DNA from 3 places in the Rhodoferax sp. MLSD5-FHT05B10 genome. Region 1 is predicted to be linked to each of the others. Evidence: predicted binding sites of a transcription regulator. Region 1 holds the regulator's gene; each other region holds the start of a gene.
The links. Region 1 encodes sigma-54, which starts transcription at its own class of promoters, with help from an activator protein. Its sites were predicted from a motif close to TGGCANGNAANCTGCTTT; they were not measured.
Positions count from the first base shown of each region.

Region 2: a site for sigma-54 is predicted at 1,395-1,412, ahead of AC1Q5W_RS12000 (pilin). Genes of this name have one in related genera too.
Region 3: a site for sigma-54 is predicted at 1,395-1,412, ahead of AC1Q5W_RS11615 (ammonium transporter). Genes of this name have one in related genera too.

Region 1 covers NZ_JBXAFT010000004.1:195,727-199,000, forward strand. Annotated here, with positions in the region: gene AC1Q5W_RS08160 (THUMP domain-containing class I SAM-dependent RNA methyltransferase) at 1-1,014, opposite strand, end outside; gene rpoN (RNA polymerase factor sigma-54) at 1,011-2,621, opposite strand; gene lptB (LPS export ABC transporter ATP-binding protein) at 2,722-3,274, opposite strand, start outside.
Region 2 covers NZ_JBXAFT010000006.1:279,177-282,450, forward strand. Annotated here, with positions in the region: gene AC1Q5W_RS11995 (GspE/PulE family protein) at 1-1,269, shown strand, start outside; gene AC1Q5W_RS12000 (pilin) at 1,449-1,937, shown strand; gene AC1Q5W_RS12005 (PglL family O-oligosaccharyltransferase) at 1,963-3,274, shown strand, end outside.
Region 3 covers NZ_JBXAFT010000006.1:193,837-197,110, reverse strand. Annotated here, with positions in the region: gene metX (homoserine O-succinyltransferase MetX) at 1-394, opposite strand, end outside; gene AC1Q5W_RS11620 (TMEM165/GDT1 family protein) at 585-1,148, opposite strand; yybP-ykoY riboswitch at 1,149-1,343, opposite strand; gene AC1Q5W_RS11615 (ammonium transporter) at 1,483-2,685, shown strand; gene AC1Q5W_RS11610 (AMP-dependent synthetase/ligase) at 2,762-3,274, shown strand, end outside.

The DNA.
Region 1 (3,274 bases):
CGCGCCGGAGCGTGTCGCTGCGGCACCGCTGATGCCGCCCACGGCAATGCGCTCGCCATAGGGCGGGTTGAGCAGCAGCACGCCGGGCACATCCGTGGGCGGCATGCGCTGCAGGGCGTCGCCGCCGCGGAACTCCACCACGTCGGCCACGCCGGCGCGCTCGGCGTTGCGCTGGGCGAAGTCCACCATGCGGTGCGACACGTCACTGCCGTAAATCAGGGCTTTTTGGCCTGCTGCCGGCTTCACCACTGCGTCAGCAGCTTCTTTTTTGATAGCAGACCAGACATGTGCCTGGAACGGCAGATACTTCTCGAAGGCAAAGTGGCGCAGGCTGCCGGGCGCGATGTTGCAGGCCACCTGCGCGGCCTCGATGGCAATGGTGCCGCTGCCGCAGCAGGGGTCGTACAGGGGCAACAGGTCGTCGTCGCCATCGGCCCAGCCGCTGGCGGCGATCATGGCGGCAGCCAGGGTTTCCTTCAGCGGGGCGTCGCCCTTGTCCTCGCGCCAGCCACGCTTGAACAGCGGCTCGCCCGAGGTGTCGATGTACAGCGAGCAGGTGTCGGTGGTCAGGTGGGCGTAGATGCGCACGTCGGGCCACTGGGTGTTCACATCGGGGCGCACACCGTGGGCCTTGTCGCGGAAACGGTCACACACCGCGTCCTTGATCTTGAGCGCGGCAAAGTTCAGGCTGGTCAGCGGACTGTGCTGGGCGGTGACTTCTACCTTGATGCTCTGCTTGGGCGTGAACCAGATCTCCCACGCCACGTCGGCGGCGGCGCGGTACAGGTCCTGCTCGTTGCGGTACTCGGTGTAGCTCAGCTGCACCAGCACGCGCTGCGCCAGGCGGCTGTGCAGGTTCAGGCGCATGGCGTCGCGCCACGAGGCCCGCGCCATGACGCCGCCGCGGCGGGTCAGCAGGTCCTGGCCCATCAGGCCGGTGAGGTGGTGCACCTCGTGGGCCAGCAGGTCTTCCACGCCGGCGGCGCAGGGGAGAAAAATCTGGAGTTGGTTCATTGAAGAGCCTTTCTGAGCGATGCGGGCGCGATCTTGAGCCCCTCGCGGTATTTGGCCACCGTGCGCCGGGCGCATTCAATGCCCTGCTCCTTGAGCATGTCGGAGATCTGGTTGTCCGACAGCGGTTTCTTGGGGCTCTCGGCGCTGATGAACTGCTTGATGAGGGCGCGCACCGCCGTGCTGGAGGCGTTGCCGCCGGATTCGGTGCCCAGCCCGGAGCCGAAGAAGTACTTGAGCTCGAAGGTGCCAAACGGCGTGGCCATGTACTTGGCCGTGGTGACGCGGCTGATGGTGGACTCGTGCAGGCCCAGCTCATCGGCAATCTCGCGCAACACCAGCGGGCGCATGGCCAGCTCGCCGTGGGTGAAGAAGCTCTTCTGCCGTTCGACGATGGCGGTGCTCACGCGCAGGATGGTGTCAAAGCGCTGCTGGATGTTCTTGATGAACCAGCGGGCCTCCTGCAGGCGTTGCTGCAGGCCGGCATAACTGGCCGCGTCGCTGCCGCCACGGTGGTTGCGCAGCACGCTGGCATAGATGTCGTGCACCCGCAGCTTGGGCATGACGTCGGGGTTGAGCAGGACGCGGAATTGGGGCGTCAGGCCCGCGCCGGTCTTGCCAACCGGCACCACCAGCACGTCGGGCACCACGATGTTGCGTTCCACGTCCACAAAGCGCCGCCCCGGCTTGGGTTCCAGCCGGGCAATCAGGGCAATGGCCTCACGCGTCTGGGCGTCGGTGCCGCCGCAGCGTTGCACCAGGGTCTTGACGTCGCGCCGGGCCAGCAGTTCCATGGGCTGGGCGCAGATGCGCAGGGCCAGGGCCAGCACCGCCTGGCGCTCCTGCGGCTGCCCACTGGCTTGCGTCGCATCCAGCCGGGCGCGCAGCTGCAGGCGCAGGCACTCGCCCAGGTCCCGGGCGCCCACGCCGGCCGGCTCCAGGCTGTGCAGCAGACCCAGCGCCACGGTGAAGTGGTGCACCAGGTCGTCGGCCTGCTCGACGTCGTCGCCGGCCAGGCCGTGCGCCAGATCCTGCAGCGACTCCTCCAGGTAGCCGTCGTCGTTCAGGGACTCGATCAGGAAACGCAGGGCGCCCGCGTCGGCCTCGCTCAGGCGCAGGCTCAGCGCCTGGCGGTGCAGGTGGGATTGCAGCGACTCGCGCGAACGCGCCAGCTCGGTGGCGTCCGCCTCGTCGCCATCGCCCAGGTTGTTGGCGCGCGCCTTGGCGTCGGTGCCCCATTCGCCGTCATCGGGCTGCATCTCGGTAGTGCCGTCACCGTCCCAGCTCGGCCCCTCATCGGCCGATAGGGGCGTGGTTTCGTCATTATTCTGGCTGACAGCGACCGTGGAATCTGCGTAGTTTGCTACAAAATCAGGAGCAGACTCCGACTCGCGGTCGCCCGCACTGACCGGCGTATCGGCCTGCTCCAGGCCGAAGTCCTCGCGCTCGGCGCTCTCCTGCGCACGCTCCAGGAAGGGGTTTTCGTCCAGCATCTGCTCCACCTCCTGGCTCAACTCCAGGGTGGAGAGCTGCAGCAGGCGGATGGACTGCTGCAGCTGCGGCGTGAGCGCCAGGTGTTGGGAGACGCGAAGGGACAGCCCCTGTTTCATGGCCAGGGCACGGCAAGTCCGCGCCGGGCCGCCCCAAGCGGACTTGGCCCCCGCGGGGGGCAGCGCAGTACACGAAGTAACAAGCGTGGGGGCACCATGGCTACATCCGGAAATGTTCACCGAGGTACACGCGGCGTACATCGGCGTTGTCCACGATCTCGGACGGAGTCCCCTGCGCCAGCACGGTGCCGTCACTGATGATGTAGGCGTGGTCGCAGATGCCCAGCGTTTCGCGCACGTTGTGGTCGGTGATGAGCACGCCAATGCCGCGGCTCTTGAGGAAGTTGATGATGCGCTGGATCTCGATCACGGCAATCGGGTCGATGCCGGCAAACGGCTCGTCGAGCAGGATGAACCGCGGACGGGTCGCCAGGGCACGGGCAATCTCCACGCGGCGGCGCTCGCCACCGGAGAGCGCCAACGAGGGCGACTCGCGCAGGTGTTCCACGCGCAGGTCCTGCAGCAGCGCCGTCAGGCGCAGCTCGATCTCCGCGCTCTGCAGCGGCTGGCCGGCCTCGTCGTGCTGCAGCTCCAGCACGGCGCGCACGTTGTCTTCCACGTTGAGCTTGCGGAAAATGGACGCCTCCTGCGGCAGGTAACCCAGCCCCAGGCGCGCGCGGCGGTGGATGGGCATGTGCTCGATGCTCTGGCCG
Region 2 (3,274 bases), on a different contig from region 1:
GAGTCTGCTGCCGCCGACAACGAACTGGTGAAGTTCGTCAACAAGGTCATCATCGATGCCTACAACCAGAAGGTATCGGACATCCACATCGAGCCTATGCCGGGCAAGTTCAAGACGGGTATCCGGTTTCGCATCGATGGCAGTCTGGTTCCCTACGTGGAAGTGCCGGCGCATTTCCGGCAAGCCATGGTCACGCGACTCAAGATCATGTGCGACCTGGATATTTCAGAACGCCGCAAGCCGCAGGACGGCAAGATTAAGTTCAAGAAGTACGGGCCGCTGGACATCGAACTGCGGGTGGCGACCATTCCGTCGGCTGGCGGAGTGGAAGACGTGGTCATGCGGATTCTGGCTGCCGGGGAGCCCATTCCGCTGGAAAAGCTGGGCCTGACGCCCAGCAACAAGACCCGGCTGGAAGCTACGGTCAGCAAACCCTATGGCCTGTTTTACGTCTGCGGCCCCACCGGCTCGGGCAAGACGACCACGTTGCATTCCATTCTCAAGTTCCTGAATACGCCGGATACCAAGATCTGGACGGCAGAAGATCCGGTTGAAATTACCCAAAAGGGCCTGCGGCAGGTGCAGATCAACCGCAAGGCGGGGATCGACTTTGCCCTCATCATGCGTGCCTTCCTGCGTGCGGACCCCGACATCATCATGGTGGGGGAGTCGCGCGACAAAGAGACCGTGTCCATGGGCGTGGAAGCGTCACTGACGGGCCACCTGGTGTTTTCCACGCTGCACACCAACTCCGCACCTGAGTCCATCACCCGTTTGATGGACATGGGCATGGACCCATTCAACTTTGCGGACGCGTTGTTGGGGATTCTGGCGCAGCGGTTGGCCAAGAAATTGTGCGATTGCAAGGTTGCCTATGTGCCCGACGCGGAGGAGCTCCGCTTGTTTGTGGCGGAATATGCCGAGGAATTGCGCCACTCGAAAGCCTGGAAGGAAGACTATGCCGGCGAAAGCAAGAAATTGCTGGACAGCTGGTTGGAAACCTACGGTGAAGACGGGCACATCAAGCTGTACAAAGCGGTAGGCTGCGATAAATGCAACAAGACCGGCTACAAAGGCCGGGTCGGTTTGCATGAATTGCTGGTTGCCGATGACAGTGTCAAGAAGCTCATCCAGGAACGCGCCCGGGTTGCCGAGCTCTTTGCCACGGCCGTTGAAGGGGGCATGCGGACCCTGAAGATGGACGGCATGGAGAAGGTCATGATGGGGTTGACCGATTTGAAGATGGTTCGGTCGGTGTGTATCAAGTGACGAGAGATGTGACAAAAATGTCGTGCAGAAGCTCTTATGTCAAAAAAAGGCAGTGAACTTGCCAGCGCATGTCAGGAAATGGCCGGTTAGGTGCTCTTTTCGTTGTTTTTTGGATGAGAAGACGCTGGCACGGAACCTGCTGATTATTGGGGTCTAGTTTTTTAACCAAGGAGTTTCAAATGAAGCGTTCTATGCAAAAGGGTTTTACCCTGATCGAATTGATGATCGTCGTGGCGATCATCGGCATTTTGGCTGCGGTGGCATTGCCTGCGTACCAAGACTACACGCTCCGCGCGAAGATGTCTGAAGTGGTTTTGGCTGCTTCCGCCTGCCGTACCAGCGTTACTGAATCCTACCAGAGCAATAATGCGGCATCCGTGCCCGCTGCAGGCGCTTGGGGCTGTGAGGTTTCGGGCACCGGTTCTACGAAGTACGTTCAGTTGGTCTCCACCAATCAAGCGGGCGCCATCCAAGTTACCGCGCAAGGTACGGGCAACCTAAAGATCGACCAGAAAACCGTGCTTTTGGCCCCTGTGCTCGTAAATGGCCAAGTTACTCAATGGCTCTGCGGACCTGGCACGATCGATCCTAAGTACCTGCCCGGATCGTGCCGCGACCCTGTTGCTGCAACGACCCCTAGTACCGTGGCAGGAGCTTTCCAGCCGTGATGGTTGCGAATGTTGTATCTCCCTTATGAAAGGGATACACGCAGCAAAAGAAACGCCCGGAAACGGGCGTTTCTTTTATGCATTGTCCGTTTTTGCAAGCCTGACTTTACTTGGTGCGGGCTGGTTATTGCCGTTGCATTTCCCGCCTTGGTTAAGCTGGCATAGCGAAACACTGGCGTTTGCCGCAGTGCTGATGCTGTCGGGCACGCTGCTAATTAAAAATTACTGCGGTGATGGTCGCCGTCCAGTTCTCATTCCAAGGATGGGGTGGCCCATAGGCTTGCTGTGTGTGGTCGTTGCAATACAGACCATGACCGGAGATATCGAGTTCAAAGGCGATGCGGTAATACTGTTCTTTTATTTGTGGCTGTGCGTACTTGCGTTGACCATAGGCTACTCGTTTGCGGTTGAAAAAGCACAAGAACCCACGTCGACCGCTCAGTTTAGTGAGCAATTAGCCGTGTTGCTCGTGTTGGGTGGGCTGCTTTCGGTCATTGTGGCGCTGGTGCAAGCTTTAGACATTTGGGATTCGGTGAGTTGGGTTGCCCGTCCGTACCTGTTGCGTCGACCCGGAGGTAATCTGAGCCAACCCAATCAGCTGGCCACATTGGTATTGTTCTCTCTTGCCAGTGTCATCTATCTATTTGAATCTCGACGTATGCGAGTGGCTACGGCGTTGCCTACAGTCGCGATATTGGTACTGGGTTTGGCTATAACGGAGTCGCGCACCGGCGCTTTGGGGTTGCTATTAATGGCGCTATGGTGGATGGTGAAGCGTCGCAGAGTAGGTTTTTTCCTGTCTGCTCGTGCCATAATTTTCTGGCTTGTTTTTTTTGTGTGTTGTTTCGTATTTTGGCCTGTGTGTTTCAACTTCATCCAGGACAGTGGGTGGGCTGAAGCTAAGGTGGCGCAAGTAAATACCAGCGCTGGAACCCGTTTTGTAGTTTGGCCCCAGCTCTGGCAGGCGGTATCAATGCGCCCCTGGTTTGGTTGGGGATTGCGCGAAGTGTCCACCGCACATAACGCGGTCTTGGGCGCCTACACGGAGAGCGAGGCCTTCACCTATGCGCACAATATTGTTCTGGATTTAGCGGTAGGTGTTGGATTACCGTTGACGCTTTTGCTAGTAGGCGTCACCGCAGTATGGCTATGGCGCAGGTCACGCGCGGTGGATGACCTGCTGACTTGGTATTGCTTGGCCGTCGCGCTGCCCTTTGGAGTGCATTCCATGCTGGAATATCCCTTCGCGTACGCCTACCTTTTGGTGCCGACCATGTTCTTATTAGGCACTTTGGAGGCCCGTACGACTCTTGGGGGGGGGGTGCGCATACCGTGGA
Region 3 (3,274 bases), on a different contig from region 1:
GGGCGTTGACCCAGTCTTCCACGGTCACCACCGGAAAGTCGGCACCGTACACGCGGCCATCGGCAGCGTCCGGGTTGGGGTGCATCGGCCCGGTGGAGCCGAAGCAGGAGCCCAGGTTGTTGACGCCAATGACGAAGAAGCGGTTGGTGTCCACCGGCTTGCCAGGGCCGATCATGTTGTCCCACCAGCCTTCGGATTTGTCCTGGCCGGCGTACACGCCCGCCACGTGGTGCGAGGCGTTGAGCGCGTGGCAGATCAGCACGGCGTTGCTGCGCTCGGCGTTGAGGGTGCCGTAGGTCTCAAAGCTCAGGGCGTAGTCGCGCAGCGCGGCGCCGCTTTGCAGCGGCAGGGCCTCCGAGAAATGCTGTGACTGTGGCGTCGCGATCAGTGTCATATCCAACTCAAATCCCAATAAAAAACCCGGCGTCGCAAAAAACGAGGCCGGGTGCAGGTATCGGTCCGTCTTTAGCTGTATTTATTAAGCGCCCGCAAGCTGGAGCAAATTGGCGCTGGGGGAAGTATAGCAACGGACCGGGCCGCCAGGGCGCCCGGCCATCCGATGGCCACGGCAGGCGTGGGGCCGGTCAGGACTGGGGCCACAGCGCCACCACCCCCAGCACGGCAAATATGGCCGCCGAGACCACGTGGACCACGCGAATGGGCACCAATTTGGTGATTTTGTCGCCCAGCCAGACCACCGGCGCATCGGCCAGCATCATGCCCGTCGTGGTGCCGGCCACCACCCAGATCCAGGCGTGGTACTGCGCCGCCAGCATGACGGTGGCAATCTGGGTCTTGTCACCCATTTCCGCCAGAAAGAATGCCACCACGGTGGTGCCAAACACGCCAAAGCGCGGTGCGTCCGACGTTTCCTCGTCGTCCACCGTGTCGGGGACCAGCATCCATGCCGCCATGGCAATGAAGGAGCCGCCGAGCACCCAGCGCAACATGTCCGGGCCGACGACGCTGGTGAGCCAGGCGCCGATGGCGCCGGCAATCGTGTGGTTGATCACCGTAGCGACAAAGATGCCCAGCACGATGGGCCAGGGTTTGCGGAAACGGGCGGCGAGAATGAGCGCGAGCAGCTGGGTTTTGTCACCCATCTCCGCGAGGGCAACGATGCCAGTTGAAACGAGGAAAGCTTCCATGGTGGTCTCCGGCCGGATAAGAACCCATGACTGCACGACACCTCCGGCCTGACACGGGGCGTGCAGCCAAAGGTCTCGCCAAAGTCCACAGGATGGACATCGCTTGCGCCATGTCTGCCACATGCTGGCAAGACAAGTCTGTTGACGCAAGCCCCTCTCACCTAAGAAGGGCGGCTACTCCCCAATGACAGCCGCCATTGTACCGGGTGCACGGTTTCGGGCCCCATCATTCGCTCCGCCCTCATCTGGCGCATTTATTGCTTATTTTTGGTGCGGGTGCTAAAACTTCACCCGACACGCACCATTTCGCAGCGTTTCACACACAGAGGGTTATATGGAAGCACTCAAACAGGGCGCAGATGCCTTGTTCATTCTTCTTGGCGGCATCATGGTGCTGGCCATGCACGCCGGCTTTGCATTTTTGGAACTGGGGACCGTACGGCGCAAGAACCAGGTCAACGCCCTGGTGAAGATCCTGGTGGATTTCTCCGTCTCCACCGTGGTGTACTTCGCCGTCGGCTACGGCGTGGCGTATGGAACCCACTTTTTCGTGGGCGCCGAGGTCTTGGCAGCGAAAAATGGCTACGAACTGGTCAAGTTCTTCTTCCTGCTCACCTTTGCAGCCGCCATTCCCGCCATCATTTCCGGCGGAATTGCCGAACGGGCCCGTTTCTGGCCTCAACTGATGGCTACTGCCGTCATCGTCGGCTTTGTGTACCCCTTTTATGAAGGCATTGTCTGGAACCAGCATTTTGGCGTGCAGGCCTGGATCAAGGCACTGACCGGCGAGGAATTCCACGACTTTGCCGGCTCCGTGGTGGTGCACGCCGTGGGCGGCTGGATCGCCCTGCCGGCCGTCATCCTGCTTGGTGCGCGCAGCAACCGCTACCGCAAAGACGGAGCCATCTCCGCGCATCCGCCGTCAAGCATCCCGTTTCTGGCTCTAGGTGCATGGATCTTGACGGTTGGCTGGTTCGGCTTCAACGTCATGAGCGCGCAGACCCTGGACAAGATCTCGGGCCTGGTAGCCGTGAACTCGCTGATGGCCATGGTGGGCGGCACGCTGGCGGCGCTGGTGGCGGGCAAGAACGACCCCGGCTTTGTGCACAACGGCCCGCTGGCCGGGCTGGTGGCCGTATGTGCCGGCTCCGACCTGATGCACCCGCTGGGTGCCTTGGTGGTGGGCGCGGCCGCGGGCAGCATTTTTGTAGTGATGTTCACGCTGACGCAGAACAAGTGGAAGATCGACGACGTGCTGGGCGTGTGGCCCCTGCACGGTCTGTGCGGCACCCTGGGCGGTGTGGCCGCCGGCATTTTCGGCAGCAAGGCGCTGGGCGGTTTGGGCGGCGTGTCGTTGGGCGCCCAACTCATCGGCACCGGCATGGGCGTGGCCTGGGCGGCGCTGGGGGGATTCGTGGTGTACGGAACGCTCAAACGCCTCACCGGCCTGCGCCTGAGCCAGGAAGAGGAATACGACGGCGCGGACCTGTCCATCCACAAGATCAGCGCCTCGCCGGAGCGCGAAGCCAACTGGTAAGACGCGGCCCGCTGATGGGGCGCGCGGAAGAGGGACAATATGCCCCCTCTCCGAGCTAACAGAATCGCGCCCCGTTATGGACTCTTTACCGCTTTCCCCTCTGCCACAGACCCTGGACCAGGTTCGCACACTGGCAGAACTCTTTGCCTGGCGCGTGGCACAAACGCCCCAGGCAGCCGCCTACCTGCAATACGACGGGACCGCCCGCCAGTGGCGCCCCCTCTCCTGGCAAGCCACCGGCGAGCGGGTGGCCCGTTATGCCGCAGCGCTGGACCGGCTGGCACTGCCGCGCGGCGCCCGCATCGCAACCCTGCTGCCCAACGGGCTGGACGCCGTCTGCATCGACCAGGCTGCGCTTGCCCTGGCCTGTGTCCCGGTTCCGCTGCACGCGCTGGACAACCCGGCCAGCATCGCCTACATCCTGGCAGACAGCGATGCGTCGGTACTGCTGGTGGAGTCCGGTGCCCAGTGGCAGGCCATTGCCACCACCGGCGTGGCGCTGCCTGCCCTGCGCCAGGTCATCGTTGTCGAACCCCCATCCCCCGGCGATCCCCTGGTGGTGTCTCTTGGCGACTGGCTGGCCCAGGCT